DNA from 2 places in the Bradyrhizobium sp. AZCC 1578 genome. Region 2 is predicted to be linked to the other one. Evidence: riboswitches for the same ligand, from Rfam matches in the RefSeq annotation. Region 2 holds a riboswitch; the other holds the start of a gene.

Region 1 (15,692 bases), 450 kb from region 2:
CGCTTCCTTTGCCAGGCGCAGCGCGCGCAGCTTCTCGGTTCGCTGGCGGATCGCAATATCGGCAGCCGCGATCTCGGCCATCGCCTTGATGCCGTCGACTTCCTGGGCGCGCTTGCGGTTGAGCCTCATTTCTTTCAGCTCGGCGGCGCTCTTCGGCTCATCATTCATGTCATACCTCTGAAATCACGACTGATATCGTCGAGCGGTCTGTGGCCCATTTACCACGGATCGGCGCGCAGAGGATGTTATTTTCGGTCGAAAATGGCGCAGTTTCTGACAGAATCTGCCTTGATATGAAAGGTTGCGGGAACACGGCAGGTCGAGCCGGTCTTCGATGAGCGGCGTATTGCGATAACAGCCGTCCGTTTTCTCCAGAAGCCGGAGTGCAGCGCAGCCGGTCAACAGCATCTCGGCCGGGCGTGGATGCAGGCCGAGGGCTTCCGCCAGCCCGGCAACCGTGATGCTGGCGCCGCCCGCAAGGCGGCTGAAGAGGTCCAACTCGTGCGCAGCGGCCAGAGTCTTGAAGGCCCAGAAACCGGTCGAAAGCGCCATCAGCGGGACGGCGGAAGGAAGCTCCAGCGTGGCGGCAATCGGCTGATCGACCGCCCGCAGCTTTGTCTCGCCCGAAATCGAACCGGGCTGGCGGGCAAGCGTTGTCGTGCGCGCAGCAGCGCGCTGGAGATGGTTGAGCATGGCGCATTCCTCAGTGTTGACGGTTAGTTCGCAGCTTCAAATCTCAGCAGGCCAGGTTACGGGGTGATTTCGGGATTCGGACAATCGGTTACGGCTGAAACGGACCGATACCCAACGCGGTCATCGCTGCGCAACGTGCTCAATGGGGGCGGCACGGATCGATCTTCAGCTCCTTGCACGGATCCTTGACGCGCTCGATGGTCCTGATCACCTTCTGATGCAGACGACCGTTCTGCATGATCCCCTCCGAGAGATACTCGTTCATCACCACGTCACGCGTAACCGGATCGATTTCGATCGGCCCGCGTGGGCTGTCATGCGTCCAGCCCTTGAGCGCCGCAAGCGCCTCGCTTGGGTCGCTTTTGCCGTTCGTTGCATGGATCGCGTGCACGATTGCCGCCATGCCGTCGTAGCCGCCGACGGCGAAGAAGTCCGGAACTGCGTCGGCACCGTATTCCTTCTTCGGCATTGTAGTGGTAGGCGGTGACAAGCCCGGCCGCTGCCTCTCCCATCCTTTGCAACTTGCTGTCCTGGCTGATTTATAGCCGACCACCGCGGTCTTCGCCTGCAGTGTCTTAGCGGCGGCCTCGCCCATGGAGAATCCAGCGTGCCAATTGCTGAACGACACGCGGACATAATAGGGCGAGAGGTTCGGGATGTGCGCTGCGCCTGCGTTCAGGATCACCGCGGGCTTCTTTCCTGCGTTGACCAGCGGCGCGCTGGCGATCGCGCTCGGCGAATCGTACCAGCCGGTGAGGATATCGACATTGTCCTGGGTCAGCAGCTCCTGCACCGCGACACACGCATTGGCGCCGGCGAGATCTTTGGCGTCGCGTCTGATCAGCTTGATCGTGTATGGCTTGACCTTGTCGGGGGTTGAGCTTGAGGTAGAGATCAAGACCTCGATCGATTTGCTGCGCGTTCTCCGCGCCCACGCCGGTATAAGGCAACTGAACGCCGACCTTCACCTCCTGCGCAGGTGCCCAGGTGCTGGAGAGGATCAAGGCGGTCGAGGCTGCGGCGATCAGTCCGGTCACCAGACTCCTAGATGCGGGCCGGCAGTCGCATAAGACGGCTGTTCTTCTGCATGTGGTCAACAGGCTTCGTGTGCATCACTAGTGTGGCGGTTCAGAAGTCCGCACCATTCTCGCGGCGAGTCGGACATACGGACTTCTGAACCAAGCCACACTGGAATCAACGAGTTGCCAGTGTCCTTCGATTCCAGAGTTCGTGCGGGCCCCGCTGCCGATAAGGCGCTGCGAGCGATTGCGGCAGCGAAGCGTAGCGCTCGCGGCATCAGCTCTCAAATGGCAGGCCGACATACTGCTCGGCGAGCGATGCCTGCGCACGCTCCGACGCAAGAAGGTAATCGAACTGGTTCTCGCGCATGCGCCGGTCGAACGGCGCTTCATTAGGGAACTGGTGGATCAACGTGGTCAGCCACCACGACATGCGCTCGGCGCTCCACACCCGGCGCAGCGCCATATCGGAATAGCCGTCGAGATAGTGGGTGCGGCCGGCCTTCAAGGCCTCGGTCAACGCGCGCGAGAGGTAGAACACGTCGGAGACCGCGAGGTTGAGACCTTTCGCTCCTGTGGGAGGGACAATGTGCGCTGCGTCGCCCGCCAGAAACAGGCGACCATAGCGCATCGGCTCGGCGACAAAGCTCCGTAGCGGCGCGATCGATTTCTCGATCGAGGGACCGGTCACGATGCTGTCGGCCATGTCCTTCGGGCAGCGCGCCTTCAATTCCTCCCAGAAGCGGTCGTCCGGCCAGTCCTCGATGCGGGCGTCGAGATCGCACTGGATGTAGTAGCGGCTCAGCATCGGGCTGCGCTGCGAGGCGAGCGCGAAGCCGCGCGAATGATAGCAATAGCAGATCTCCGGATAGGGCGGCGTCTCCGACATGATGCCGAGCCAGCCGAACGGATAGCCGCGCTCAAACGTGCGCAGCACCGACGCCGGGATCGATTGCCGGCTCACGCCATGGTGGCCGTCGCAGCCAGCGACATAGTCGCAATCGATCCGGCGGGTCTGCCCGCCCTTTTCGTAGGTCACGTGCGGGCGGTCCGACGTCAGCTCGTGCAGCGCGACGTTTGCCGCGTCATCGATCACGACGCCGCCAGCCGCGTCGCGCGCGGCATAGAGATCCTCGGTGATCGCGGTCTGGCCATAGGACATCATCGGTCGGCCGGTGAACTTGCGGGTGTCGATGAAGAAGTGCGGCTTGCCTTCCCACGCGATGCCCGAGCCGTCATGGACACGTCCCTCCCGATCCATGCGTGCGCCGAGGCCGACCTCGCGCAAGAGTTCGATCGTTCCCGCTTCCAGCACCCCGGCGCGGATGCGCTCGAGCACATGGCCGCGGCTCTGCCGCTCCAGCACGATGCTGTCGACGCCGTTGCGGGCGAGCATGTGGGAGAGTAGTAGACCGGCGGGACCGCCGCCGATGATGGCAACCTGCGTTCGCGTCATCGCCGCATGAGGCCTCCCTTGAGTTACGGCTTACGGCCGATCACGGCGCCGTTTGCGGCGGGTGCGTCGAACCAGACCGTCTCGATGTCCCGGAATCCGGCTTCCTCGAGCCACGCCGAGTATTCGGCCGGCGTGTAGTTCCGCCCTTCCGTCTCGATCAGCATGTTGAGGCTCATCAGCGCAGCCGGCGCCGGCCCGGTCTTTTCGTTATTGACGAGAAGCTCGCTGATGACGACTGCGCCGCCGCTCGGCAAAGCCTCGAAGGACCGGCGCAGCAGGGCGCGGTTCTTCGCCTCGTCCCAATCGTGCAGGATCATCGACAGGAGATGCACGTCGTGATCCCCGGGAAGCTGTTCGAAGAAGTTGCCGCCGGCGGTCTCGATGCGGTCGGTCAAGCCGGCCTCGGTAATCTTTCCCGCGGCGATCGCGGCCACATGCGGCAAGTCAAACACGGTCGCACGCAGCGCCCCATACTGTTTGCAAAGCTCGATGTCGTACGCGCCGGATCCACCGCCGATGTCCAGAAGGCGGCGGAAATGACTGAGATCCACGGCTTCGCCGAGCTTGCGCGCGGTCATCGTGGAGAGCGAATGCATCGCCTCCCAGAAGAGTGCCAGCATCGTCGGATCCTCGCCGTCGAACATCGAGGATTGCACTGCCGGGTCCCACGTGGTTGGCCGGTTCGTGCGCAGCGCCTCTGTAAGCCTCCCCCAGCCCGCGTAGAGCCGCTTGTCAGCCATCTGCACGAAGCCACCGAAGTAATACGGTTTCCCGCGCACGAGATAGGCTTCGCTTAACGGCGTATTGCGATAACGGCCGTCCGTTTTCTCCAAAAGCCCGAGTGCAGCGCAGCCGGTCAACAGCATCTCGGCCGGACGTGGATGCAGACCGAGGGCTTCCGCCAGCCCGGCAACCGTGATGCCGGCGCCGCCCGCAAGGCGGCTGAAGAGGTCCAACTCGTGCGCAGCGGCCAGAGTCTTGAAGGCCCAGAAACCGGTCGAAAGCGCCATCAGCGGGACGGCGGAAGGAAGCTCCAGCGTGGGGGCAAGAGTTTTTGTTCGAGGCATTTCGGCCTCCCATGTTCCAGACTAAGGACCGTGGCTTGCATGACCGTGTTGGCGAACATTGCCATCCTAGTATCGTAAGAAATTACAAGACTGGTAGAAGTGCCAATTCATGGATTCTCGGCCAGTCCAATTCTCGTTTGGCGTCGCTGCGCCTTCAGCGGAGCGACGGAAGAAAGCTCGGGCGCGGCGGCAATCGGCTGGACGTTTGCATGCTTGGCCGGAGGCGCTGTCCGCGAAAGCTCCACGCGAATATTCTCACGGGGACAGCGGCAGCAGGCAATTAGTTATGTAAAGCGACCTGCCCCTTTGACCCTTAACGGTCAGGGGCCGGATGGCCGTCGCAACATAACTTCGTGCTCGACATAGTTCGGCTTATGTCGAGTTCGACATAAGCCGAACCGGCTATATCGGTCAGAACGTCGCGCCAGCCTTCACCATGAAGGTGCGGCCGGGCAGCGGATAGGCCGAGAAACGGCCGGGCGTGAACGAGCTCGCAATGGCGTAGTCGTAATAGAGCGCGTTGAACAGGTTGTTCACGCCCACCGACCAGAAGAAACGATCGTAGGCGCCGCTCAGTTTCAAATCGACGGTGGCGTCTGCCGGAATGCGGCGCTGGGTGTTGGCCTGGTCGTTGTCCATGAAGCGTTCGCTCCAGGCGCGCACCGTGGCGTCGAACACCAGATAGTTCTGCCAGATGTTCCAGGTCACGCCGCCGCTCGCGGTGTAGCGCGACACCAGCGGCACGTCGTTCCCCGCAAACGCACCCTCGCGGAAGACAGCGCGCGTATAGGCGACGCCACCCCGCAGCAGCACGCTGTCGCTGACGCGCAGCGAAGCGCTGGTCTCGGAGCCGTAGCGGCGGGTGGGATCGAGGTTCAAGTTGTGGAACAGCACGGGATTGAAATGGATCTCGTTCTCGAGGTCCATGTTGTAGATGCTCGATTGCATCTGGAAGGCACCGCTCTTGATGCGGAAGCCGCCCTCGATGTCGTGCGAGGTCTGGGTCTTCAAATTGAAGTCGCCGGGCAGCGGGGTGAAGAAGGGGTCGAATGCCGGACCCGAGGCGACGCGCTCGTCCACGGTCGGGGTGCGGAACGCGCGTGCGGCGCGGCCGAACACCGAGAATACGCCATTGAAGCGATGCTCGAGGCCAGCATGCAGCGCATATTGCGTTTCGTTGCTGTCCAACGGGAAGGCCTGAGCGCTGCAGTTAAAGAACATGGCGCAACCGGGCGCGTTGGGGTCGTACCGATCCCGGGCACTCAGGCTGGTATTTTGAATCCTGGCGCCGTAGGAGAAATCCGTCGTCGGCAGCGGACCGACGGTCTGCTGCCAATAGCCCGCCACCGACTGTTGCGACAGATCGTAGATGTGGGTGGGCGGAAGGCCTTTGAACGCCCCGCGTTCCTGGTTGAACGTCGCATCGTAATAATCGATGCCGGTCAGGATCTGTGAGGGCATCCCGAGTATCGAGTTCTTGACACTCAGTCGCGGCGTGATCGACCAGGTCTGCAGTGCCGCATCGTTATAGGTCGAGGAGAAGCTCGGCAGCGGCGAAGCAAACGGTACCGCACCGAAGAAACCGCTTTGCGTATCCTTCTTCCGCACGCCGCCGTCGACGATGAGTTCGGCGCCGTTCCACAGCGTTTTTGTGAAACCGGCGGTGGCGCTGGCGCCCTGCTGATTGCCGTAATCGAACGGCGTGGCGGCGCCCCGGCGGTTCGTGACCAGTTCGTTGAGACCGATCGAGGGATCGACTAAGCGGCCGCCGGGGAATCCGAGCTTTTGGTCGTCACCGGTCACCGTGAGAAAGGCCTTGAGGTCGGGCGTGGAGTAATTGAGATTGCCGACCCCGTTGCGCTGGTCGAGCGCATTGTTTTCCCGATAGCCGTCGGACTTGATTGCATTGCCATAGAACGATGTCGACCACGGTCCGTAATTGGTCGTGGCCGAGAGATTCGCAAGTCGTTGATTGAACGAGCCGACGCCGGCCTCGCTTCGAATGGCGACTGGTGGGCCGCCGACGCCGTTCTTCAGGACGATATTGATGACACCGCCGACCGCGTTGTCGCCATACAGTACCGCGCCACTGTTGCCGCGGGTGATTTCAATGCGCTCGATCGAATCGCGCGGAATGGTCGAAAAATCGACGCCGGCCATGTCGATGTCGTTGAGCCTTCGGCCGTTGATGAGCACCAGGGTATTTGAGGTCGCGAAAGCGCCGAAACCGCGGAGGTCGACGCTGGTCTTGGCGCCGTTGACGCCGCCAAACAGGCTAGTCAGTTGCACGCCCGGCGTTTGCGCGATGATTTCCTGCAACGTTTGTGCGGGCGAATGCGCGATCTCTTCGGCGGTAATAACGGTCGACGCCGTGCCGACGATGCCGGAGAACTGCCGTCCGCCGCCTGCGCCCGCGCCTTGCGGGGCGCTTTGCGATGCGACGTTCGAGCCGGTCCCCGCCGCAGGTCGCGTGCCGGTCAACGGCGCAGCCGCGGGCACGATGCGGCGCGAGGTCGATCCTTCATCGTAGGTCGGTTTGGCGCGGGTCCGGTTCGCGTCAGTGGGCGAGGTTACCTCGATCGGTGGCAGTTGCTCGGGCGCCGTTTGCTGCGCCTGTGCGCCGGAAATGCCAAGCGAGATGGGTATCAGGAAGCTGCTGGTGAGCCAAAAGCGGCGGCGCCGCGTGGCTGTGTTGGTGAAAGACATGACTTGGACCTCGGTATGACGTCAGTGGCACGTCACAGCGAACCAAGTCTCACCATGTGCTTTCAGCAGCTCAGGTGAAGCTAATGTCTGTACTCCCCGACCGACATCTTCGCGTGTGACCACGGCTGACGGCAGGTCTCCTGGCTCGCGGGTCGTTACCCCATCGTCGCCTTCCCAGGACCGAGATGCCCAGTGGCTTATGACGAAGGATTCGCCGCTTACAGTTGCGGGGGCAGCCGCGGAATTGGGGGATTTCCCCGCACCGCATTCCCTTTTGATCCCCAAAATGGGAACCGTCGGGAACTATGGTAGAAGTTTGTCAAAGTCCGAGTCAATGCGCCCCGGGGCGTCCGGCGATCCTCACTGGACGAGTGCGCTATTTTTGCCGCATGAGCACGCCTGCCCGCCACCTGTACCGGGGCGGGTAAACCTGCTTTAGGACGATCGATGAGTGTTGAGGCCGTAACCGTGACCAATGAGGAAGCCGCGCGCCGGCGGATCGGCACGACGGCAGCGCTTGCTGCCCTCGTGGTGCTCTTGATGCTGATCTCGCTCGGTATCGGTCCGGTGCGGCTGTCGCCGCTTGCGGTGGCGGAAGCGCTGTTCGGCGGCGGCAGCGAGGTGGCGCAGGTGATCGTGCGGGAAATCCGCCTGCCGCGGACGCTGCTGGCGCTGGCGATCGGCGCCATTCTCGGGCTGTCGGGCGCGTCGCTGCAGGGCTTGCTCCGCAATCCGCTGGCCTCGCCCTCGCTGTTCGGCGCGCCGCAATCGGCCGCGTTCGGCGCCGTGCTGGTGATTGCGCTCGGGCTCGCCGACGTGCGCTCCTATGCGCTCCCGGTCGCGGCGATCGTCGCAGCATTCGCGTCGGTGTTCGTGCTGCTCTCGATTGCCGGCCGCAACGCCGGGCTGCTGATCCTCATTCTGTCGGGACTGGCGATTTCGAGCTTTGCAGGCGCTGCCACCGCGCTGGTGATGAACCTCTCCAGCAATCCCTTCTTGGTGCTGGAGATCGCATTCTGGCTGCTCGGCTCGCTGGAGGATCGTAGCTTTCAGCATGTAATGCTGGCATTTCCCTTCATCATTGCCGGCGCCCTGATGCTGTTCAGCCAGCGCCATGCCTTTCGGGCGCTGAGCCTGGGCGAGGAAACCGCGCAGAGCCTTGGCGTCGATGTGGGGCGTCTGCGGCTGTTCGTGATTTCGGGCGTCGCGCTCGGCGTCGGCGGCGCGGTCGCCGTCACCGGCACCATCGGTTTCATCGGCCTGGTTGCGCCGCATCTGATGCGGCCCCTGATCGGCCATGACCCCGGGCGTCTGCTGGTCCCGAGCGCACTCGCCGGCTCGGCGCTGCTGCTGGCGGCGGACATCGCGGTGCGCATCATTCCCTCGACGTCGGACATCAAGGTCGGCGTGCTGACCTCGATCATCGGCGTACCGTTCTTCCTCTATCTGATCATGCGCGAACGCCGCGCGCTCGGTGGAGGCGTCGCATGAGCGAGGCGGCGCTACTGACCGCAACGGGGATCGGCGTGCGGCTTGCCGGCCGCGTCGTGCTGAAGGACGTTTCGCTGGCGCTGTCGGCCGGACACCTGGTGGCGCTGGTCGGCCCGAACGGCGCCGGCAAGACGACGTTGTTGCGAGCGCTGGCCGGCCTAATCCCCTCCGAAGGCGAGATCGCGGTCGGCGGCGATGCGCTGGCCTCGCTGCCGCTCCGCGAGCGCGCCAAACGCTTCGGTTATCTGCCGCAGGGGCATCTCGTGCATTGGCCGCTGCCGGCGCGCGATATCGTGGCGCTCGGCCGCTACCCGCATGGCGCAACCGATCCGGCGCGGCTGTCGCCAAAGGACGCCGAGGCCGTGCTGCGCGCGATGCAGGCGGTCGACGTGATGGAGTTCAGCGATCGCCGCGTCACCGAGCTGTCCGGCGGCGAGCGCAGCCGCGTCGCGCTGGCGCGTGCGCTGGCGGTGGAGGCGCCGATCATCCTGGCCGACGAGCCGACCGCCTCGCTCGATCCGCGGCACCAGATCGACGTCATGAAGAATTTGCGCGCGACCGCGGACAAGGGCGTGCTGGTCATCGTCGTGACGCACGATCTCGGGCTTGCAGCCCGATTTGCCGACCATGTGCTGGTGCTGAAGGAAGGCAATCTAGTGTCGTGGGGCACGCCAGGCGAGGGGCTATCGGAGCGGGTGATGGCGGACGTGTTTCGGATCAGCGCCTATCGCGCGGAATATCAGCACGAGGCGGTCATCGTGCCCTGGGCGGATATCTGATGCGACGGTTCGGCTTTCTTGTCGCGATCGCCGCGTTGGCGATGTCAGGCGGCGCAGTATTCGCGGCCGGCCCTCCGCGTATGGTGTCGATGAATGTGTGCAGCGATCAGTTGCTGCTGACACTGGCCGACCCCGAGCAGATTTTGGGCCTCAGCCGCTTCGCGCGCGACGGCTGGCAATCGCAGGCGGGCGACATCAGCCGCTATCCGGTACTGTCAGGCGCGGCCGAGGACGTGCTGCTGCTCAAGCCGGACATGGTCATCGCCAGTGCGTTTGACAAGCGCTCAACGCGGGAGCTGTTGAAGGCGAAGGGCCTTCATCTTGCCGAGCTCGCCGTGCCGCGAAACCTCGAAGAAGCCCGCGCGCAGATCCGCGAGGTCGGTGACATGACCGGGCACCCCGATCGCGCGGCCGCCGAAATCGCGCGGCTCGACGCCGCGCTGGCGCGCGCCCGCCGTGCCGCCGCCGAGCGGCATTATCGCGTGCTGCCGCTGTCGCGGCGCGGCTGGGTGGCGGGCAGCGACAGCTTTCTCGGTTCGCTGCTGAGCGAAGTCGGGCTGCGCAGCGCCGCCGGCGATCTCGGCTTTACCTTCGGCGGATTTGCCTCGCTGGAGGCGATCGTTTCCCTGAGGCCCGACTTCGTCGTGGTTTCGAACGCCGGCGATTATGCGCGAGACGACGGCCAGGCGTTTCTGGTCCATCCGGCGCTGGAGCGCTTCTACCCGCCGGAGCGGCGCATCGTGATTCCGGAGCGGCTGACCGAATGCGGCGGCGTCATGTTGGCCGATGCGCTGGATGCGCTGACGGCGGAGTTGAAGCGGGTGGGGCGGTGATGTCCGGGTAAAACTGGGGCCGTCGTCCCTGCGAACGCAGGGACCCATAACCACCAGCCTACATTGTTGAAGCGCAGCCGTCGCCCCTTGTGCCCTTTGCGCGGGCCGCGGTGTATGGGCCCCTGCGTTCGCAGGGGCGACACGTTGAGAGGTTCTCGCCTCTATCCCGTTGTCCCTGCGTTCGCATGCGTTCGCAGGGACGACGACACCATAAAGACTACTCGTGCACCACCGGCCCACCTATCTTCTTCCACGCGTCCAGCCCGCCTTCGATATGCGCGGTGTTGGCGAGCCCCGCGTTCTTTGCCGCGGCCACCGCCATCGCCGAGCGTTCGCCGAAGGCGCAGAAGAACACGACCCGGCGGCCGGTGGCGGCGGCGACTTCGCGCAGCATGCCGCCGGGCTTGAGGCTCTCGGCGATGCCGGGGTAGGGCGCATGCAGCGCGCCCGAGATGGTGCCATGCTTGGCGCGCTCGCTGGTCTCGCGCAAATCCACCAGCAGGATATCGGGCCGGCCAAGGCTCGCAATCGCATCGCGGGCACAGAGCGCGAGTCCCTGCTTGGCAAGCTCCTCCTGGTGCAGGCCGACATGCATGTTGGCGGGCACCGCGACGTCCATCATCTTGGGGTTCGGCAGCTTCAGGTTCGCCATCAGCTCAATGTATTCGTCGACGCTGCGTACCTGTAGCCGCGGATTATAGCGGCGCTCCTCGCCGATGGTGGAAACCGTGTCGCCCTTGTAGTCATGGGCGGGGAATACCAGCGTCTCGTCCGGCAGTTTCAGAAGCCGGTTGAAGATCGATTCATATTGCGCCCGGGAAGAGCCGTTCTGGAAGTCGGTGCGGCCGGTGCCGCGGATCAATAGCGTGTCGCCAGTGAAGACGCGATCGCCCATCAAATAGCTGTAAGAATCGTCGGTGTGGCCGGGCGTGTACATGACATCCAGGCACAACCCCTCGATCGTCACCTTATCGCCGTCGGACACCCGCATCGACACCACGTCGGCCTTGCTCTGCTCGCCCATGATGGTGATGCACTGGGTGCGGTCGCGCAATTCGCCGAGGCCGGTGACGTGGTCGGCGTGCAGATGGGTGTCGACCGCCTTCACCAGCCGCAGATCGAGCTCGCGCAGAAGCTGGCAGTAGCGATCGGCCTTTTCCAGCACGGGATCGAGGATCAACGCCTCGCCGCCGGCGCGGCTCGCCAGCAGATAACTGTAGGTGCCGGACACGCTGTCGAAGAGTTGACGAAAGATCATGGCTACACGTCCGCGTTAACTCAGGTTGGATCAGGGCCGGACGTAGCTCCAGCCCGCTCCTGCAATTCCATCCACTTTACCACGCCTGAGGGCGCGATGAAATTACGGCTCGCTCGCAGGCGGTCACGGCCGTACCAGCGTGTACCCGTTCTCCGTCAGAAACAGAATTTGTGCGACGCCGACCTGCACCGGCGTGGCCGCGGCGATGAACTCCGGCCGTTTGCCGGCCTCGCGTTCGAGCGTATCGACGGTGTTGAGGCAGACGTCGAAACGCGCGCCTTGCGCGACCAGGCTCTCGACCATCTTGCGGTTGGGATTTTCCGGGCGCAGCAGGTCGATGCCGGGGCCGAACGCGACGACCTCGATCGCCACCTTGTCGGGATCGTAATGCTTCATCAGGTTGCTGGCGACGCTGAGCACGAGGCCCTGCTTGCGCGGATCGTTGTCGGAGAGCTGCAGCACGATTTTGTGCTCCGCGAACGGCTTGTCCTGCAGTGGCGCCTGCTGGGCACGGGCCTCGGGCGCGGCGGTTGCGATCAGAAGCGCCGCGGCCATCGCGCGAAGGATGGTCGAAAAGCCCGTCATGCCTGTCCCGCAATGCCCGGATTGCCTTCAACGCCTTTCAGCGTTACGCCCGGCGGCGAGCGGTTGGGCGGTTTGCCCGACCTTAGATACCTTGCGACCACATCCCAGACTGGCGCGCCGGTCTGTTCGTTGACCGAGGCCCAGCCCGCCACTCTGTAATGCTTGTCGGCCTCCAGCGTGCGGCCGTTGTCGAGCTTGAGTTCGGAAATCCGCTTGCCCACGGTTTCAGTCGGCGTGCAGGTGTAGGCGAGCCCGCCGACGCGGACCATGTCGCCGCCCTGCTGGTAATAGGGGTCGGTGTTGAAGAGATTGTCGCAGATGTCTTCCAGCACGTCCTTGATCTGGCCGCCGGTCATGGTCTGGACATAGGTCTCCGGATAGGTGACGGCGGTCTGCGCCATCACGTCCTCCATCGTCAGCGGCTGGCCGGCCAGCGCCGTGGTACCCCAGCGAAAACCCGGCGACAGCGCGATCTCCGCGTTCAATTCGCCGAGCAGCGCGTCGCAGATCAGTTGATCCATGCTGCCGCTGAAATTGCCGCGGCGATAGAGCAGTCGGTCGGCTGCTGCGATCTTCTCGTTGAGCGTGGCCGCATAGGGCTCGCGAGTCTTGTCGATCAGCGCCTGCATCGCCGGATCGGGCTTCAGCAATTCGGAAAACACCGGCAGCAGCCGGTAGCGCACATCCTTGATTTTGCCCTTGCCGATGTCGAGGTCGAGCACCGCCAGAAACTTGCCGTTCGAGCCGGCATTGGTGACGAGCGTGGTGCCGCCTGCGTTGGTGACGGCAATCGGCTGCGGCACGGCGTCATGGGTATGACCGCCGAGAATGACGTCGATGCCGGTGACGCGGCTGGCGAGCTTGAGATCGACATCCATGCCGTTGTGCGAGAGCAGAACGACGGCGTCGACCTTGTCGGTGTTACGATGCGTATCGACGAGTTTCTGCAGCTCCTCGTCGCGGATGCCGAACTTCCAGTCCGGCGTAAAGCGCTTCGGATGGGCGATCGGCACGTAGGGGAACGCCTGTCCGATTACGGCAACGCGATGGCCACCGATTTCCTTGATGACGGACGGCTTGAACACGCGCCCCGATGCCGGGTCGAACGCCTTGGCGTCATTGAAGGCGGCTTCTTCAGTGAGATAGACGTTCTGCGCCAGGAATTCGCCCTTGAAGCGTTCGAGGTTGGCGCGCAGCGCCTTCTCGCCATAGGTGAATTCCCAATGGCCGGTCATCGCCTCGATGCCGAGCAGGTTGGCGGCCTCCACCATGTCGACGCCACGCATGGTATTGGCGAGGCCGGTGCCCTGCCAGAGATCGCCGCCGTCGAGCAGCAGCGAGCGGCCGGAGCCGGCTTCGCTCCGCATGCGATCAGTCAACGTCTTCAGATGCGCGAAGCCGCCGAGCTTGCCGAACCGGCCGGCGGCCTTCTCGAACTCGATGCAGGTGAAAGCATAGGCATCGGCACTGTCCGGGCGGATGCCGAAGCGATCGAGAAAGGCGCGTCCGACCAGATGCGGCGGGTTGCCCTGCATCGGTCCAACGCCGAGATTGACGCTCGGCTCGCGGAAGAACACCGGCCGAAGCTGCGCGTGCGTATCCGTGATGTGCAGGATACGTGCATTGCCGAACCGCTCGAGGTCGTAAACGCCTGCGTTGTCGGCGCCGCGCGCCAGCCGTGGCAGGCTGCCGGACAGGGTGGCAGCGCCCGCTAGCGTCAGAAAATCGCGGCGGCGGATGGTCATGCGGGTCTTCGCGCGTCGTAACGGTGTCAGCGTATTTCCAGATCCTTCCAGCGGGTCTTCTCGCTGGTGGCCTGGAAGATCGAAGCTTTGGCCAGCGCCTCCGCTTCCTTGGCCGACGCGGTGGCCTTATCGAAATCACCCGCATCCGCCGCCTTCTTCGCCGCCGCCAGCGTGTTCGCCGTGGTGGTCCATTGGTTGCGTAGCTTGCCGGCCTCCTTGTTGGCGGCTTCAGCCGCGGCGTAGGCTGCCTTGAATTCGTCCTCGGAGCCCAAGGCGAGCGCGGGCACAGCACCCGCGGCAAACAGCGCCAGAACTAATGCGGATTTCTGCATCAAGTTCCTCATGGCCGCGCTCCCGGACCTGAAATCGGCAGTCCATTGCTGACATAGGACAGGTAATATTCGACGTTGCGATATTCGTCGTCCTGCGGGCTGAGCGGCACTGCGCGGATCTGGCTGTTGCAGGTGGTGAAGCGCCGGCTGGTAGTGCCCATGCCGCTCCATTCCGAGCGGTAGATCGGCATCGCGTTGACGATGCCAAGCGCGGGCGCCAGGATTTCGGCGCGGATGCGCTCGCCCGGGCTCTGCACATGGCAGGTGGCGCAGGAGAAGTTGAGCTGTCCGCGCCGGGTGTAGAAATATTCTTTGCCGTTTTCGTAAGCCGCGAGCGCGCGCGGATCGTTCGGGATTTTGATGTCCATGGGCTTGCCGCGCGAGGTGAAGGCCATGTAGGCGGTCAGCGCCGCCATTTCGTCCTTCACATAGGAGAACGGCGGTTCGCCATTGGCCTCGCGGCAGCGGTTCAAGGCCAATTCAAGCGTGATGACCTTGCCTTCCTTCTCGTCGAAGTAAGGGTAGTTCTGGCGGATGCCGATGCCGCCGTTCGGGAAGCAGTCCGCATAGGTCTTGCCGTTCTTGAACGGCTTGGAGAACATCTCCTTGCCCATTTCGAGCGAGAACTCGTAGGGCGGGAACTGTTCCTTCTCCTGCCACTGCCGATAAAGGTCCTCGTTCATCGAATAGGGGCCGTTGACGAAGTCCTCGAACTTTACCTTGGGAAATTTGTCTCTGAAGAACTTCTGGAACGCCTTGGCGTCGGCGACAGGATCGATCTTGTCGTCAGCTGCCAACAGCGGCGCGCCCGCCAGCGTCAGCGCGGCCAGCGCAATCGCGGCGGATGCCAGAAAGATCGCGGATCGCAGCTTCATTGGATCTTCGCCGTGGTGGTGTCGGTCGCGCCCTTGTTATCGACCCAACTGATCTTCAGTTCGTCGCCCTTCTTGGCTCCCTTGAACGCGAACTTCACGTAGGGGTCCTTGGAGATACCACCGCCCCAATCGGCGGCGAACACGTTCTTGCCGTCATGCTCGAAGGTGAGCTGCTGGATGAAGTGCGGCGGAATGGTCTCGCCCTTGGCGTTCTTGACGAACCCGGAATCCATCGGGTGCTGGATCAGTGCCTGCACCTCGGTGATATCGCCGTTCGAAGAAGCGCGCACGCGAATGGTGGATGCCATGTGAGTTCTCCCTGCCTTAACCGCCGCAACCGCCGACAGTGACTTTGACTTCCTTAGAGGCGCTGTAGAGCTTGCCGCCGGCTTCCACCAGCACGGTCACGTTGCTGGTCTTGGCCATCTTGATGCGGTTGGCGACGCTCGGCAGCGTGCCGGCCGGGATGTTGTACTTTGCGATCAGCACGTTCGGATTCTCGCTGACGAGGAACGCAACCGAGGTTACGTCGGCAAGGGTTGTAGAGACCGAGATCGGCACCACGGCGCCGTTCTCGGCGATTTCGGGCGCGTCCATCTTGACCTTGTCCGATGGCTCAGCGGTCTTGCCGTAGAGCGTCTTGATGACGTCAGCGTCACTCTTCTGCTTGAACGCCTCTTCCGGGTATTTGTCGTTGGCCGCGGCGAGCGCCGGCGTCAGGCCGAAGGGAAGGTTGCCGAGGCCGATGAGCGCGACTGCGCCTGCACCCTGCAGGATCAGTCGCCGCGTGGCCGAAAATCCAACATCAATCTTATTCATCGAAAATCTCCTAAAGCCTGCGTTGGCACGTCAC
Region 2 (15,692 bases):
CGAGACGCTGGAATTATCCGCGGTCATCTGCTGGACCTCATCGGGCTCCACGGCGATCCGCGTGGCCCGCGAGCGGCCGAAGCTGCCGGTGGTGGCGATCACGCCGAACCTTGCGACCGGCCGCAAATTGTCGGTCGTCTGGGGCGTGCATTGCGTGGTGGCGGAAGATGCGCACGACCAGGACGACATGGTCGACCGCGCCGGCTCGATCGCGTTTCGTGACGGCTTCGCCAACGCAGGCCAGCGCGTGATCATCGTCGCCGGCGTGCCGCTTCGCATCCCCGGCACCACCAACATGGTACGCATCGCCACTGTCGGTGGGGAAGGCAAGCCGGAGAAGTGATGGCGCGTAGGTGATGGCGCGGCCGTCAGCTCCCGCCGTCCTTCCGGGGCGCGCGCACGCGCGAACCCGAAAATCCAGAGCTTGTGGCGCGAGAGATTCTCAGGTGCGCAATTGCGCACCATAGTTCGCCGCTTCGCGCCGCCCCGGAATAACGGAGAACTACTGCAGCTTCGCGTCCAGCGTGATCTTCGTGTTCAGAAGTTTCGAGATCGGGCAGCCCTCTTTGGCCTTACCCGCCAGCTCCTGAAATTTCGTGTCCTCAGCGCCCGGAATCTTCGCATTCAGCGTCAGATGAATCGAGGTGACGGCGAAACCATCGCCCTGTTTTTCCAGCGTCACGTCTGCCTTGGTTTCCATGTGCTCGGCGGTGAGCTTGGCTTCGCCTAGAATCAGCGACAGCGCCATGGTGAAGCACGCGGCGTGCGCCGCGCCGACCAGCTCTTCCGGATTCGAGCCGGCTTTGCCCTCGAAGCGGCTCGAAAAGCCGTAAGGATAATCATTCAGCGCGCCGCTCTTGGTCGAGATCGCGCCCTTGCCGTCCTTGATGCCGCCCTGCCATTTGGCGGACCCTGATGTCGTGCTCATCGCATGCTCCTGATCGCGGGTTGGACCGTCGATAAGCCGCAGCGTGGCAAATGGTTGCGACACAAATGGTTGCGGCAAAGGGCGTGTCGCAAAGGGGGAGGGTTTCTAGGCCCCGACCAGCGCCTTTGCCGGCAGCACCGCCTGCACCACGAGGCCGCGGGCGCGGGCATCCATCACGCCGACGGCGCGTAGCGCCAAAAGTGTGACCGTCTGCACGGCGTCGCGCAGCTTCGCGGGGTCATCCAGATTCTCGGGCGCCAGCGGGCCAACCAGCGATTCATGCAGCGCACCGAGCAGCGCGGTGGCGGCGAGCGCGGTATCCTGCGCCGGCAAATGGCCGGCGCGCACCGCGGCGTCAATTCTGGCAGCGATCTCGCCGGAGATTTCGCGGCGGCTGGCAAGCCGCGACACCGAGACGTCGACATCAACGGGTTCGGCCAGAATGCCCCAGGCGAGCTTGCGCTGCGACAGCACATGTACGGCAACCGTGGTGACGGCGGCGGCGAGCGCCGACGACGGTCCCGGCGCCGCATCCGCCGCGCGGCGGATCGCGGCCAGTTCATCCCGCGAGACCTCGGCGATCAGTTCGGAAATCAGTTCGGCCTTGGAGGGGAAGTAACGATAGACGGTGCCGGCCGCGACATTGGCGCGGACCGCAACCGGGGCGATCTGCACCGCCGCCATGCCGCCTTCGGCCGCAGCATCCCGCGCCGCCGCCAGTATGGCGCTACGCCGCGCCGCCAGTCGCTTTACGACCTGATGGGTTCGCCGATAGACCATGGCGCGTTTTCCGTCCCCGGCGCGCCCTCGAGCCCCGCGGAGCCTGCCAGAACGCGCACACCTTCAATGTCTTGAGCGATAAGAAGCGCTATCGCTTTGAAGAAGTGAACAACTATTCACGGCTGATGACAAGACGGTTTTGCAACGCGGATCTGCAGAGGTTTTGCCGGCGGGGCTTGCGAGCTATTTGCCTCAACACTGGCCGGTTTGGCATGCGCCGGGTTCCCCGCGTTCGCGGGGACGGCGTGTTGGGAGGGTATGGCTTCCCCTACTCCCAGCTCAGCGCACCGCCGTTCTGGTACTCGATCACCCGCGTCTCGAAGAAATTCTTCTCCTTCTTCAGGTCCATCGCTTCCGACATCCAGGGAAACGGATTCTCGGTCTCGTCGAACACCCGCTGCAGCCCGAGTTGCGCGCAGCGGCGATTGGCGACGAAGTGCATGTAGCTCTCGCACAGCGCCGCATTCAGCCCGAGAAACCCGCGCGGCATGGTGTCTCGCCCGTAGGCCGCTTCCAGTTCGGCCGCCTCGCGCACCATGGCGCGGACTTCGTCCTGGAACGCCTTGGTCCATAGATGCGGGTTTTCGATCTTGATCTGGTTGATGACATCGATGCCGAAATTCAGGTGAATGGACTCATCGCGCAGGATGTACTGGTACTGCTCGGCGATGCCGACCATCTTGTTGCGGCGGCCGAGCGAGAGAATCTGCGCGAAGCCCGTATAGAACCACATGCCTTCGAATATGACGTAGAAGGCGACGAGATCGCGCAGGAACGCCTGGTCGGCTTGCGGCGTGCCGGTCCTGAAATCCGGATCGTCGAGATGCTGCGTGTGCTTCAGTGCCCAGGCCGCTTTGTCGGTAATCGACGGCACCTCGCGATACATGTTGAACAGCTCGCCCTCGTCCAACCCCAAGCTTTCGACGATGTATTGGAAGGTGTGGGTGTGCACCGCCTCCTCGAACGACTGCCGCAGCAGATATTGCCGGCACTCCGGATTGGTCAGATGGCGGTAGATCGCCAGCACGATATTGTTGGCGACCAGGCTTTCGGAAGCGGCGAAGAAGCCGAGGTTACGCTTGATGGCGCGGCGCTCGTCTTCCGTCAGCCCGTCGCGCGATTTCCACAGCGCGATGTCGGCCTGCATGGAAACTTCTGTAGGCATCCAGTGATTGTTGCAGCCGGCGAGATATTTCTCCCAGGCCCATTTGTACTTCAGCGGCAGCAATTGATTGACGTCGGCGCGGCAGTTGATCATCCGCTTGTCGTCGACAGATACGCGTCCGCCGCGACGATCTATCATGCCGAGGCCGGTTTGTTCGGCCTGGGTAACGGATTGCACCACGACGGGCGGCGGCGTCTGACGCGGGGATGCGGATGGTTCGGACCAGTCGAGCATTGTGATTTCCTCTTGTTCTTGCTGCTTACTGGCAGGCTTCGCATTCGGGATTATCGATCGAGCACGCCACCGCACCGGTCAAATCCGGCGCGGTGGCGGCCGGCGCGACGATGAAGGGGGCTGGAGCCATCATCGCCGCGGACGCGACGCTGTTGAGCTTGCCGTCGGTCCCCCGGAGCGTGGACTTTTCGACATGCGTCGCGCTGCGCGAGCGCAGGTAATAGGTCGTCTTCAACCCGCGCGCCCACGCCAGCCGATAGAGCGCATCGAGCTTCTTGCCGCTAGGGTTGGCGATATAGAGGTTGAGCGACTGCGACTGGTCGATCCATTTCTGCCGGCGCGATGCTGCCTCGATCAGCCAGGCGCTGTCGATCTCGAACGCGGTGGCATAGAGCGCCTTGAGGTCGTCGGGAATGCGATCGATGGCCCCTAAGCTGCCGTCGAAATATTTGAGGTCGTTGACCATCACTTCGTCCCACAACCCGCGCGCCTTGAGGTCGCGCACCAGAAATTCGTTCACCACGGTGAAGTCGCCGGACATATTCGACTTGACGTAGAGATTCTGGTAGGCGGGCTCGATCGACTGCGCGACGCCGCAGATATTGGAAATCGTCGCGGTCGGCGCGATCGCCATCACGTTCGAATTCCGCATGCCGGTCGCCTTGACGCGCTCGCGCAAGCTATCCCAGTCGAGTGTCATCCCGCGGTTCATCGCGAGACTGCCGCGGGCTTCCGCCAATAGTTCGATCGAATCGATCGGCAAGATGCCCCGGCTCCACAGCGAGCCATCGAACGACGGATACCGCCCGCGCTCGGCCGCCAGATCGACGGAGGCCGAAATGGCGTAATAAGAAATCATCTCCATGCTGGTATCGGCGAACGTTACCGCCGCATCTGAAGCCATCGCAATCCGCATCGCCTGCAGCGCGTCCTGGAATCCCATCAGCCCGAGACCGACCGGGCGGTGCCGCAGGTTCGAACGCCGCGCTTCGGGGATGGTGTAGAAATTGATGTCGATGACATTGTCGAGCATCCGCATTGCCGTCGTCACACTGCGTTGCAGTCGCGCCTCCTCCAGCCGGCCTTCCCGCACATGATTGAGCAGGTTGATCGAGCCGAGATTGCAGACGGCGGTCTCGTCATCCGACGTATTGAGCGTGATTTCCGTGCAGAGATTCGAGGAATGAATCACGCCGGCATGGCGCTGCGGCGAGCGCAGATTGCAGGGATCCTTGAACGTGATCCAGGGATGCCCGGTCTCGAACAGCATGGTCAGCATCCTGCGCCAGAGATCGGTGGCGCGGATCTGCTTGAACACGCGGATCTCACCCCGCGCCGCCTTTGCTTCGTAAGCTGCATAACGCTGGGCGAACGCCTCGCCGTAGAGGTCATGCAGATCGGGCGCCTCGTCCGGCGAGAACAGCGTCCATTCGCCGTCGGCCTCGACGCGCTGCATGAACAGGTCCGGCACCCAGTTCGCGGTGTTCATGTCATGGGTGCGGCGGCGATCGTCGCCGGTGTTCTTGCGCAGGTCCAAAAATTCCTCGATGTCGATGTGCCAGGTTTCGAGATAGGCGCAGACCGCGCCTTTGCGCTTGCCGCCCTGGTTGACGGCGATCGCGGTGTCGTTGGCCACTTTCAGAAACGGCACCACGCCCTGGCTTTCGCCATTGGTGCCCTTGATGTGCGCGCCGAGCCCACGCACCCGGGTCCAGTCGTTGCCGAGCCCGCCGGAGTATTTTGCGAGCAGCGCATTGTCCTTGACCGACTTGAAGATGCCGTCGAGATCGTCGGCGATGGTGGTGAGGAAGCAGGACGACAATTGCGGCCGCAGCGTGCCGGAATTGAACAGCGTCGGGGTCGAGGCCATGAAGTCGAACGACGATAGGAGATCGTAGAACTCGATGGCGCGCGCCTCGCGGTCGATCTCACGGATCGCCAGTCCCATCGCGACGCGCATGAAGAACGCCTGCGGCAGCTCGATGCGATTGCCGTGCACATGCAGAAAGTACCGGTCGTACAGCGTCTGCAGACCCAGAAACTGGAACGCCAGGTCGCGTTCCGGCTTCAGCGCGACTGCAAGCTTTTTCAGGTCGAAGCGGGCCAGATCGGGATCGAGCAGTTCGGCCTTGATGCCTGCCTTGATATAGGCTGGAAAGTACTCGCCGTAGCGCTCGGCCATCTCGGCCTGCGACGCGCTGGTCGGCGCATCATGCACGAAAGACAGCACCTCGGTGCGCAGCTTGTCGAGCAAGAGCCGCGCGCTGACATAGGCGTAGTTCGGCTCCTGCTCCACCAGCGTGCGCGCGGCCATCACCGCCGCCAGCGCCAGTTCGTCCTCGCTGATGCCGTCATAGAGATTGCGCTGCGTCTCGGCGAGCACCGCCGTGGCGCCGACTCCCTCGAGACCGGCGCAGGCTTCTTCGATGATCAGCGTCAGCCGCGCGATGTCGAGCGGGACCTGCGCGCCGCTGGCCAGCGTGACACGTAACGAGGGCTTCCCCGATGGCTGGGCGGCCTTGGCCACGTCCTGTCCGGCGCGCTGGCGCGTGCGTTCCTCGCGATAGAGCACATAAGCGCGCGCGACCTTGTGGTGCTCGCTGCGCATCAGGGCGAGTTCGACCTGGTCCTGCACGTCCTCGATATGGAAGGTGCGGCCCTCGCTCATCCGGCGCGACAGCGCGCCGACGACGTCCGAGGTCAGTTGCTCGACGATTTCATGCACCCGGCGGGAGGCCGCCGCGCCATGTCCCTCGACCGCCAGAAACGCCTTGGTCATCGCGACCGAAATCTTGCTCGCGTCGAATTTCGAAACCGTGCCGTTGCGGCGAATCACCTGCATCGGCGGCTGCGCTTCCGAGGCGGCAAGCGATTCGGGGCGCAGTCGGATGAATGGAGCGACGTTGGCTTCGCGATCGGGAGAGAGTGACATCAAGAGACCCCGTGATGGTGTTGGGGCCGGATGTCGGAGAAGACGCTGCTTCAAATGCGCGGCGAGAAACGCCGGCATGAGTCCGCAAGCGCCGCCGGGACACCCCGCCCGTGGACGTTTTTTTCGGTGTCGCGGCAGGTCTCCTGGCTCGCAGGTCGCCGTCGTTCCCGTGTCTTCCCAATGCGATGCCGCATCAGTGACGTAAGATTCGGAAACAACTCACTGCTTACAGTTGCGGGGGCAGCGCCGGATTTTCGCGGCAAATACGCGATACACCGGCTTCCCTCTTAGCCACCATGTGTTGGGTCATGGCGGACCGTGACTGCTATATTTGGTGCGATTTGAACGAACGTGTCAATGGGGGAGCGGGCGATGTGCAAGAATTTCGGCGACGGAACCCCGCGGCTGTGAACAACGATGACAACGCGCCGGTGAATGTCGCCGAGTTGACGCGCCTGCCGCGTTGCCGATAAGTGGACCCGTCGTGGTTCTTCGGGAGACGTTCTTCCGAAGCTAAGAGGGAAGCCGGTGCGGCCGAAAAGCCAAAGCCGGAGCTGCCCCCGCAACTGTAAGCGGCGAGCCGCTGTCCAACAAAGTCACTGAGACCTCGCAAGGTTTCGGGAAGGCCGGACAGCAGCACTGACCCGCGAGCCAGGAGACCTGCCTCGACAACATACACGTCCTCGGGCGGGGTGTCCCGGTGGTGCGGTTGCGATTTTCCGCGCGCGCTCTGCCGTTCGCGAAAATCCAGACGTGTCACTTCGGCCTTTGCCCCCAACTTTTGGGGTTAAGCCAATGTCTACTTCCAATGCTACTTCTTCCAAAGCTACGTCTACTTCCACCATCTCCACTTCTTCGCTTCCCGTTGCCTCCCTCGGCGCGCCGCGCATCGGTCCGCGCCGCGAGCTGAAATTCGCTTTGGAAAGTTTCTGGTCGGGCGCAACCGACGAGAAGGCGCTGATCGAAACCGGCGTGGGGCTTCGTGCCGCCAACTGGGCGCGCCAGAAAAAACTCGGCGTTAGCGTGATCCCGTCGAACGATTTCTCGTTCTACGACCACGTGCTCGACACATCAGTGATGGTCGGCGCAATCCCGGAGATCTATCGCTGGAACGGCGGGCCGGTCTCGCTTGCGACTTACTTCGCGATGGCCCGCGGCGCGCAAGGCAAGCCGCATGAGGCGAGTTGCGGGCATGCCGGTCACGGACATGACGATGCGCACGGCGTGCCGGCGCTCGAGATGACAAAATGGTTCGATACCAACTACCACTACATGGTGCCCGAACTGACGAAGGATCAGAAATTTATCCTCGCCTCGCGCAAGCCGATCGAGGAATACGAGGAAGCCAAGGCGCTGGGCTATCAAACCCGCCCCGTGCTGGTCGGCCCCGTCACGTTTCTCAAACTCGCCAAGAGCAAGGATGCCGGCTTCAATCCGCTGTCCCTGCTTGATCGCTTGCTGCCGGTTTACATCGAGGTGCTGCGCGAACTTGCCTACCGGGGCGCGGAATGGGTGCAGATCGACGAGCCGTGTCTCGTGCTCGATCTCGATATCGTCGCCCAGCAGGCGTTGCATCATGCCTATGCGGAGATCGCGAGCGGCGTGCCGCAGCTCAAGATCATGCTGACGACCTATTTCGGCGCACTCGGCGCCAACCGCGACACCGCGATATCCCTGCCCGTCGCCGGCCTGCATCTCGACCTCGTGCGCGCGCCGGAGCAGATCGACGACCTCGCCGGAGTTCCTGATAACCGCGTGCTGTCGCTCGGAATCATCGATGGCCGTAACATCTGGCGCGCGGATTTGAGCCGGCTTCTCGACCGGCTCGAGCCCGCAATCGCCAAACTCGGCAAGCATCGTGTGCAGATCGCCCCCTCCTGCTCGCTGCTGCACGTCCCGATCGATCTGGCGCTGGAGACCGGGCTCGATCCCGAAATCAAGAGCTGGCTCGCGTTTTCGGTGCAGAAGCTCGAGGAACTGGCTACGCTCGGAACAGTGCTGGCCAGTGGGCGCGCAGCGGTCGAGGCCACGCTGAAAGCCTCGGACCAGGCGGCGACCTCCCGCAAGGTCTCGCCGCGCATTCACGATGCGAAGGTAACGGCACGCGTTGCCGGCATCAATGAACCGATGCGCTTCCGCTCCAGCATCTTCGCTGAACGCGCCACCGTTCAGCGCGAGCGCTTCAATCTGCCGGCGTTCCCGACCACCACCATCGGCTCGTTCCCGCAAACCGCCGACGTCAGGAATGCTCGCTCCGCTCACGCCAGGGGTGCCCTCACGGACGAAGCCTATAAGCTCTATCTGCAGAATCAGACCGCCCGCGCCGTGCGCTGGCAGGAAAATATCGGGCTCGACGTTCTCGTGCATGGCGAGTTCGAGCGCAACGACATGGTGCAGTATTTCGGCGAACAGCTCGCAGGCTTTGCCTTCACTACGCACGGCTGGGTGCAATCCTACGGATCGCGCTACGTTCGCCCGCCTGTGCTATTCGGCGACGTCTCGCGCCCAAAGCCGATGACGGTCGAGTGGTGGCAATATGCCCAGTCGCTGACGAAAAAGCCGATGAAGGCGATGCTCACGGGGCCCGTCACCATTCTGAACTGGTCGTTTGTCCGCGACGACATTCCGCGCAGCGAAGCCTGCCGGCAGATCGCGCTCGCGATCCGCGACGAGGTCGCCGATCTCGAAGCCGCCGGCGCTGGCATGATCCAGATCGACGAGGCTGCGCTGCGGGAGGGCCTGCCGCTGCGCAAGTCCGAATGGAAGGTTTATCTCGACTGGGCCGTCGACGCCTTCCGCCTCTGTTCGTCCGGCGTGCGCGACGAAACGCAGATCCACACCCACATGTGCTACTCGGAGTTCAACGACATTATCGGCGCGATCGGCGCGATGGACGCCGACGTGATCTCGATCGAGACCTCGCGCTCGAAGATGGAACTGCTCGATGCATTCAGGGATTACCGCTATCCGAACGAAATCGGCCCCGGCGTCTACGACATCCATTCGCCGCGCGTCCCCGAGATCGGCGAGATGACCGGCCTGCTGAAGCTGGCGCGAGAGCGGCTCCAGGATACCCAGATCTGGATCAATCCGGATTGCGGATTGAAGACCCGCAAATGGGAGGAGGTCCGACCCGCGCTCGCCAACATGGTTGCCGCGGCACGCGAATTGCGGGCGATGGCGTAACCTGCCCGCCCCGTCTCTCATCAAGGCAAATCAAGGAGGACGTCATGCGCTTCTGGATCGAATGTACGCGATTTGAGACGGGGCAATCTACCCACATCAACATTGCCCTCGTCGGCAGCATGTGGCGCGACGGCGAGCGCACGGTGCTCGCCTTTGTCGGCGGCGATGGGCAAAAGGTCGAAGTGGTCGAGACGCCGGAACACATTCTGGCCGTACACCTCGGGGCGCCGGCCGCGGCGCCATGAAGGTTCGAAGTCAATCCCGGTCTGCACCAGATGCTATTGGCCCGCGTCTATTCGCGACAAAGGGGCCGATCACAAGCACAAAAAAACGCGGCGTCACCGCCGCGTTTTCGTCGTTCAGAACTGACCGCCGCTTACGCCTGGGGCTGCGGCTCCAGACCCGGGTCCGGATCGGGACGCGGGCGCGGCTTGCCGGCCGGGGGTACGGCAGAAGCGCGCGGCGCGCTCGGCTCCAAGACCGATTCGCGGTTGGGCTTCTTGCCCTTCAACAGATCGATGATCTCGTCGCCGCTCAGCGTCTCGAATTCGAGCAGGCCCTTGGCCAGTGTCTCGAGATCCTCGCGCTTCTCGGTGAGGATCTTGGTGGCCTCGTTGTAGCCTTCCTCGACCAGCCGCTTGATCTCCTTGTCGATCTTCTGGACGGTCGCTTCCGAGGCGTTCTGCGTGCGCGACACCGACATGCCCAAAAACACCTCGTCCTGGTTTTCGCCGTAGGACACGGTGCCGAGCTCTTCCGACAGGCCCCAGCGCGTCACCATCATGCGCGCCAGCCGCGTCGCCTGCTCGATGTCGGAGGCCGCGCCCGAGGTGACCTTCTCGCGACCGAAGATCAGTTCTTCCGCGACGCGGCCGCCCATCATGATGGCGAGGCGCGAGGTCATCTGCTCGAGCGACATCGACAGCTTGTCGCGCTCGGGAAGCTGCATCACCATGCCCAGCGCGCGGCCGCGCGGGATGATCGTCGCCTTGTGGATCGGATCGGTCGCGACGACGTTCAGGCCGACGATGGCGTGGCCGCCCTCGTGATAGGCCGTCAAGAGCTTCTCTTCCTCGGTCATGACGAGCGACTTGCGCTCGGCACCCATCATCACCTTGTCCTTGGCCTCTTCGAACTCGGCCTGCGTCACCATACGCTTGTTGCGGCGGGCAGCCGTCAGCGCCGCCTCGTTGACGAGGTTCATCAAGTCGGCGCCGGAGAAGCCCGGGGTGCCGCGCGCGATGGTCTTGAGGTTGATATCGGGCGCCAGCGGCACCTTGCGAACGTGAACTTTCAGGATCTGCTCGCGACCGACGACGTCCGGGTTCGGCACCACAACCTGGCGGTCGAAACGGCCGGGACGCAGCAGCGCGGGATCCAGCACGTCAGGCCGGTTGGTCGCGGCGATCAGGATCACGCCTTCATTGGCTTCAAAACCGTCCATCTCGACCAGCAACTGGTTGAGCGTCTGTTCGCGCTCGTCATTGCCGCCGCCGAGGCCCGCGCCGCGATGACGGCCGACCGCGTCGATTTCATCGATGAAGATGATGCAGGGTGCATTCTTCTTGGCCTGCTCGAACATGTCACGGACACGAGAGGCGCCGACGCCGACGAACATTTCGACGAAGTCAGAACCGGAAATGGTGAAGAACGGCACGTTGGCTTCGCCCGCGACCGCCCGCGCGATGAGCGTCTTGCCGGTGCCGGGAGGACCGACCAGCAGCACGCCGCGCGGAATCCGTCCGCCGAGGCGCTGGAATTTTCCGGGGTCGCGCAGGAATTCGACGATCTCCTGCAGGTCCTGCTTGGCTTCGTCGACACCCGCGACATCTTCGAAAGTGACGCGGCCATGGGCCTCCGTCAGCATCTTGGCGCGCGACTTGCCAAAGCCCATCGCCTTGCCGGCGCCGCCCTGCATCTGGCGGGACAGGAAGATCCAGACGCCGATCAGCGCGATGAAGGGCAGCCACGAAACGAGCAGCGACACGAACCAGGGCACGTTGTCGCCGGGCGGCTTGGCGGTGATCGAGACCTTGCCGTCATAGAGACGCTTCACCAGCGTCGGATCATTCGGTGCATAGGTCTGGAACGAGGAGCCGTTGGTAAAGGTGCCGTGGATTTCCGGCCCCTGGATCACGACGTCGCGCACGCGGTTCTGATCGACCTCGCTCAACAACTGCGAAAACGTGATGTCCTGCGAGGACGTACGCTGACCCGGATTCTGGAAAAGCGTGAACAATGCCAACAGCAGCAAGACAATGATGACCCAGAGGGCGAAGTTGCGCAGATTGGCGTTCATTGATCTTCCTTCGTGGTCGCGCGGATCGCGGCCCTATGTCCTTGGTAGTAACCCTAGAATATTCCTTGGGTAGTGAGGCGAGAATCCCCGGTCCACTGCACCCAATCTAGGTGGCGCCCGGGTCAATGCCAAGGGAACCACACGGGACTATTTAACGCATCTTAACGCGATTCCCGGTCAAAAAATGGCGCAAAAGGCCAGTGTTTTTCCGGGGTGGTTAAGGCTCTCCGTCCCGACATTGCGGATATATTGGGAGATAGGAACGCTTCTCACGCCCGGCTACCCCGCGGCGGCGCTGCATCGACATAAATTCGGCCTCCGGTAAGGCTGATCGCGGCCCCGGCAAGCGTCTGCTTCAGTCTTGATTGCTTTTGGCCGTTCGCAATGGCGTTGTCCAGCACTGCCAGCAGCGCCTCGACCTTGCCGAGTTCCGCAGGTCCTTCGTGACCGGCCCGGTCAATCGCGCGCTTGAGCAGCCGAAGCCGGATTTCCTCGGGCAGACCGGCAAACGCCTGGGCATCGAACCCGAAGCGCGTGGCATCATCGCGATCTCTCACCGCGAGATAGCGCTCGGCGCCGTCGGCCAGCACTTCAATCGCGGCATTCGCCCGCGCCAGCCTTGATGCCAGCCGCGCCAGATTTCGGCTGTCACCGCCCTCCTCTGCCAAAGCCGGCATCAATGCACGCAGCCGCGGCCGCGTGAAACTCACGTCGCGATTGGTGGGATCATCGGCAAAGGCGATCTTTGCCTTGTCCAACGTCGCAACGAGCCGGGACTTCGGGATGTCCAGCAACGGCCGCGCCAGCCACACGCCCTCTCGCTCGCTCTCGCGCGCCATCGCCGCGAGACCGGCGATGCCGCTGCCGCGCAGCATCCGCATCAGCAGTGTCTCGGCCTGGTCGTCGCGGGTATGCGCGGTCAGGATGTGCGTCGCGCCGCTCGCCCGCGCAGCTTTCGCCAGCAGGCGATAGCGCGCCTCCCGCGCTGCGGCCGGCAAGCCGGTCTTCGGCTTGGCGCCGGTCCAGCGCAGCGTGCGATGGGGCAGATCGAGCGAGCGGGCGAGACGCTTGACCTCGCGCGCCTCGCGGGCGGCCTCCGGCCGCAAGCCATGATCGACTGTGACGGCGATCAACCGCGGCCCGCGCAACAGCGCACGGCGCCAGCGAGCGGCAAGCCACATCAGGGCAAGGGAATCGGGCCCGCCGGACACCGCCAGCACGAGCGCGGGCGCGGCCTTCCAGTGCGCGAACAGCTCTTTCGCTTGCTGTACCGAGATCGGCGCGTGGTCGTCATCAGGCATGGCATCGCCAGTCTATTCGAGACCGATGGCGGCCTCGACCGGCTTATGCTTTAGCACTTAACCCGCTTTTGCTCACGATCGACGGCGGCTTTGACGCCGGCAGATGCGCGCGGATATTTCCGCGTCACCTCGCCGAGCGCTGCGCAGGCGGCTTCCTTTTCCTTCAGCGCCGCCAGCGACTGCCCGAGCCGCAAGAGCGCGTCCGGCGCCTTGCCTGATTTGTCGAACTTGGTGGTCACGCCGAGGAACGCTTCGGCGGCGTCGCGATATTGCTGGCGCTGGAAATAGCTTTCGCCGAGCCAGTATTGCGCATCCCCAATCAGCGGATCGCTCGGATATTTCTGCGCAAAGTTCTTCATGGTCTCTTCGGCCAGCGCATAATCCTTGCGCTGCATGTAGCCGATGCCGAGATCGAACTCGTCCTTCGACGTGGCCGAGGGCGGCAACGGGGTCAGCGCGGCGCTGGCGCCGGGCCCCGGGCCGCGCGGCGGCGGTGCGGCTGCAGCGGGGGGCGGCAAGGCGCCACCGGGATCGCGCGGACCGCCCAGATTGAGCGGCTCACCGGGTCCGCGTCCGCCCGGCGCGCCGACCGAAGCTTCATTTCCGATCGGCAATTGGCCGCCGCCGAGTGCACGCGGCGCACCGGGAGCGTTGGGATTCTGGCTGGGGTCGAACGCGTCGCCGCGGCGGCGGCCGCCGACCGCCGGGGCTGCCGGCTCCTGCACGATGGGCGCCGGCGAGGCGATCTGCGGTTGCCGGTCATAGCCGGGTTGGGCCTGCGGATAGCCCTGCGGCTGACGAGCCCCCTGCTGCGGATAGGCTTGCTGGGGATAGCCCTGTTGCTGCGGCGGGCCGGGTTGAATTGGAGGCGGTGCGGCAGCCATGCTGGGCTGCGCCGCCGGAGGCTGGCCGCCCGGTGCCGGCGGCGCGGCGCCGAGCTGGCGCAGCCGCTCTTCGAGCTGGCGGTTGCGGTACTGCAGTTCCTCGTTCTGGCCGGTCAGTTGCCGGAGCTGGTTTTCCAGCCGCTGGATCCGCATCTCCAGATCGGCGTCGTCGGACTGCGCCTGGACTTGCGGGGAGCCTTGCGGAGAACGCTCCCACGGGAACGTGATCTGTGCGGCCGAGGGCTGCACAGACAAAGCCAGCATCGCGGCAATCGCCGCGGCGCCGGCAGCATTGAGGAATCTGAGTGACATTTTGCCCTGACGACGAAAATCACGTGTCAAACGAAAGCAGAACACATTGAGAGAGGGAGTACGCCAGAATTGTGACTGGCGTTTCCGAATCGGTTCGCTGCAGCCCGGTATGGTTTAGTATCCCCTTCAAGACAAGCCGCCCGACGCGGCCGACCGTTCACAAATCGAGGGAGACCCGCCGATGCACGTGTCCGTGAACGGGGTGCGGCTGTTCTTTGATGTCGAGGGCGCGAAACTCGTGCCCGACGGCCCGGTGATGCGGGAAAAACCGGTGCTGCTGATGCTTCACGGCGGTCCGGGTTTCGACCATTCGATCTACCGGCCGGCCTACTCCGCCTTGGCCGATATCGCCCAGATCGTCTACCTCGACCACCGCGGCAACGGCCGCAGCGAGGACGGCCCGCGCGAGCGCTGGACCTTGGCGCAATGGGGCGACGACGTGCACGCGTTCTGCGAGGCCCTTGGCATCGTCGATCCGATCGTCCTCGGCGCGTCGTTCGGCGGCATGGTCGCACTCGCCTATGCCACGCGCCATCCGGATCACCCGTCCAGACTGATCCTCATCAGCACCGAGGCCGCCGGTGGTTCCTATCGGGAACGGCGCGTAGCGCTGTTTGAGCGCTTCGGTGGGCCGGAAGTGGGTGCGCTGGCTCGGCGCCGGTTTCTGGAGCCTGAAGGCCCCCTGGATCAGGCAGAGCGCGACGCCTGGCTGAGGCTGGCCATGCCGGTCTATACGCGAATGCCGCGCGATCCGGACATGGCAAGGCGTGCGGTCAGCCGTCGAGAGGTGGCGCTGCACTGGTTCGCAAGACCCGACGGCGAGAGCGACAAGTTCAACCTGTTTCCGGATCTCGGTCGCATCCGCTGCCCAACACTCGTGCTCGGCGGCGAGGACGACCCGATACATCCGATCGAGAGCCAGGCGGATATCGCCGCCGCGCTGCCGCCGCATCTCGTGCAGTTCGAGCGCTTTGCCGGTTGCGGCCACGGCGTGGTCAATGATGACCCCGAACGCACGCTGGCAGTCATCCGCGATTTCATCCTGCGCCCAAAAATAAAGCCGGCGCCCGAAGGCGCCGGCTTTGAAACTCTGCGAAAGGCCTGACGGCTCAGGCGCCGGCGTTCAGCACCGTGACGGCGCGGCGGTTCTGCGACCAGCAGGAGATGTCGTTACAGACCGCCACCGGGCGCTCCTTGCCGTAGGAGATCGTGCGCATGCGGTTCGGGTCGATGCCGCGCGAGGCGAGATAGCTGCGCACCGATTGGGCGCGGCGTGCGCCGAGCGCGATGTTGTACTCGCGGGTGCCGCGCTCGTCGGCATGGCCTTCGATGGTGAAGGAGTAGCGGTTGTAGGTCTGCAGCCACTGCGCCTGCTTCTCCAGCGTGGCGATCGCCTGCGGGCTCAGATCGGTCTGGTCGCTCTCGAAGAACACGCGGTCGCCGACATTAACCACGAAGTCCTGCTGGCTACCCGGGGTTGCCGCGCTGGCCATCGCGCCATCGGCGCCGACGTTGTTCTTGGCGCAGGCGCCCATCGACAGCGCCACAGCGACCACAGCCGCCAGCTTCCATCCCTGGAGGATACGCATCTGGTATTTCATTCCGGAGCCTCCAACGCTCACGTTTTTCGACTGTTGTCTGGTCTACAGGTCGATGGTTAAGCAAACATTC

The links. Region 2 has a riboswitch for cobalamin ahead of metE (5-methyltetrahydropteroyltriglutamate--homocysteine S-methyltransferase). Riboswitches for the same ligand answer to the same signal wherever they lie in the genome.
Region 1: another riboswitch for cobalamin. It lies ahead of V1290_RS16775 (TonB-dependent receptor); the one in region 2 lies ahead of metE (5-methyltetrahydropteroyltriglutamate--homocysteine S-methyltransferase).

What each region holds. Positions count from the first base shown of each region.
Region 1 is NZ_JAZHRZ010000001.1:3,507,674-3,523,365, reverse strand. Features, by position in the region: gene V1290_RS16800 (hypothetical protein) at 1-168, opposite strand, end outside; gene V1290_RS16795 (methyltransferase family protein) at 184-693, opposite strand; gene V1290_RS16790 (ABC transporter substrate-binding protein) at 833-1,591, opposite strand; gene pobA (4-hydroxybenzoate 3-monooxygenase) at 1,990-3,168, opposite strand; gene V1290_RS16780 (methyltransferase) at 3,192-4,178, opposite strand; gene V1290_RS16775 (TonB-dependent receptor) at 4,647-6,941, opposite strand; cobalamin riboswitch at 7,055-7,254, opposite strand; gene V1290_RS16770 (FecCD family ABC transporter permease) at 7,389-8,432, shown strand; gene V1290_RS16765 (ABC transporter ATP-binding protein) at 8,429-9,211, shown strand; gene V1290_RS16760 (ABC transporter substrate-binding protein) at 9,211-10,044, shown strand; gene V1290_RS16755 (MBL fold metallo-hydrolase) at 10,262-11,302, opposite strand; gene V1290_RS16750 (DsrE family protein) at 11,426-11,887, opposite strand; gene soxB (thiosulfohydrolase SoxB) at 11,884-13,632, opposite strand; gene V1290_RS16740 (hypothetical protein) at 13,659-13,976, opposite strand; gene soxA (sulfur oxidation c-type cytochrome SoxA) at 13,973-14,839, opposite strand; gene soxZ (thiosulfate oxidation carrier complex protein SoxZ) at 14,836-15,147, opposite strand; gene soxY (thiosulfate oxidation carrier protein SoxY) at 15,164-15,658, opposite strand.
Region 2 is NZ_JAZHRZ010000001.1:3,060,685-3,076,376, forward strand. Features, by position in the region: gene pyk (pyruvate kinase) at 1-343, shown strand, start outside; gene V1290_RS14630 (OsmC family protein) at 503-928, opposite strand; gene V1290_RS14635 (TetR/AcrR family transcriptional regulator) at 1,034-1,708, opposite strand; gene V1290_RS14640 (ribonucleotide-diphosphate reductase subunit beta) at 1,977-3,107, opposite strand; gene V1290_RS14645 (ribonucleoside-diphosphate reductase subunit alpha) at 3,133-6,039, opposite strand; cobalamin riboswitch at 6,156-6,375, opposite strand; cobalamin riboswitch at 6,508-6,721, shown strand; gene metE (5-methyltetrahydropteroyltriglutamate--homocysteine S-methyltransferase) at 6,883-9,225, shown strand; gene V1290_RS14655 (hypothetical protein) at 9,270-9,470, shown strand; gene ftsH (ATP-dependent zinc metalloprotease FtsH) at 9,602-11,524, opposite strand; gene tilS (tRNA lysidine(34) synthetase TilS) at 11,794-12,825, opposite strand; gene ybgF (tol-pal system protein YbgF) at 12,876-14,021, opposite strand; gene V1290_RS14675 (alpha/beta fold hydrolase) at 14,203-15,126, shown strand; gene pal (peptidoglycan-associated lipoprotein Pal) at 15,131-15,622, opposite strand.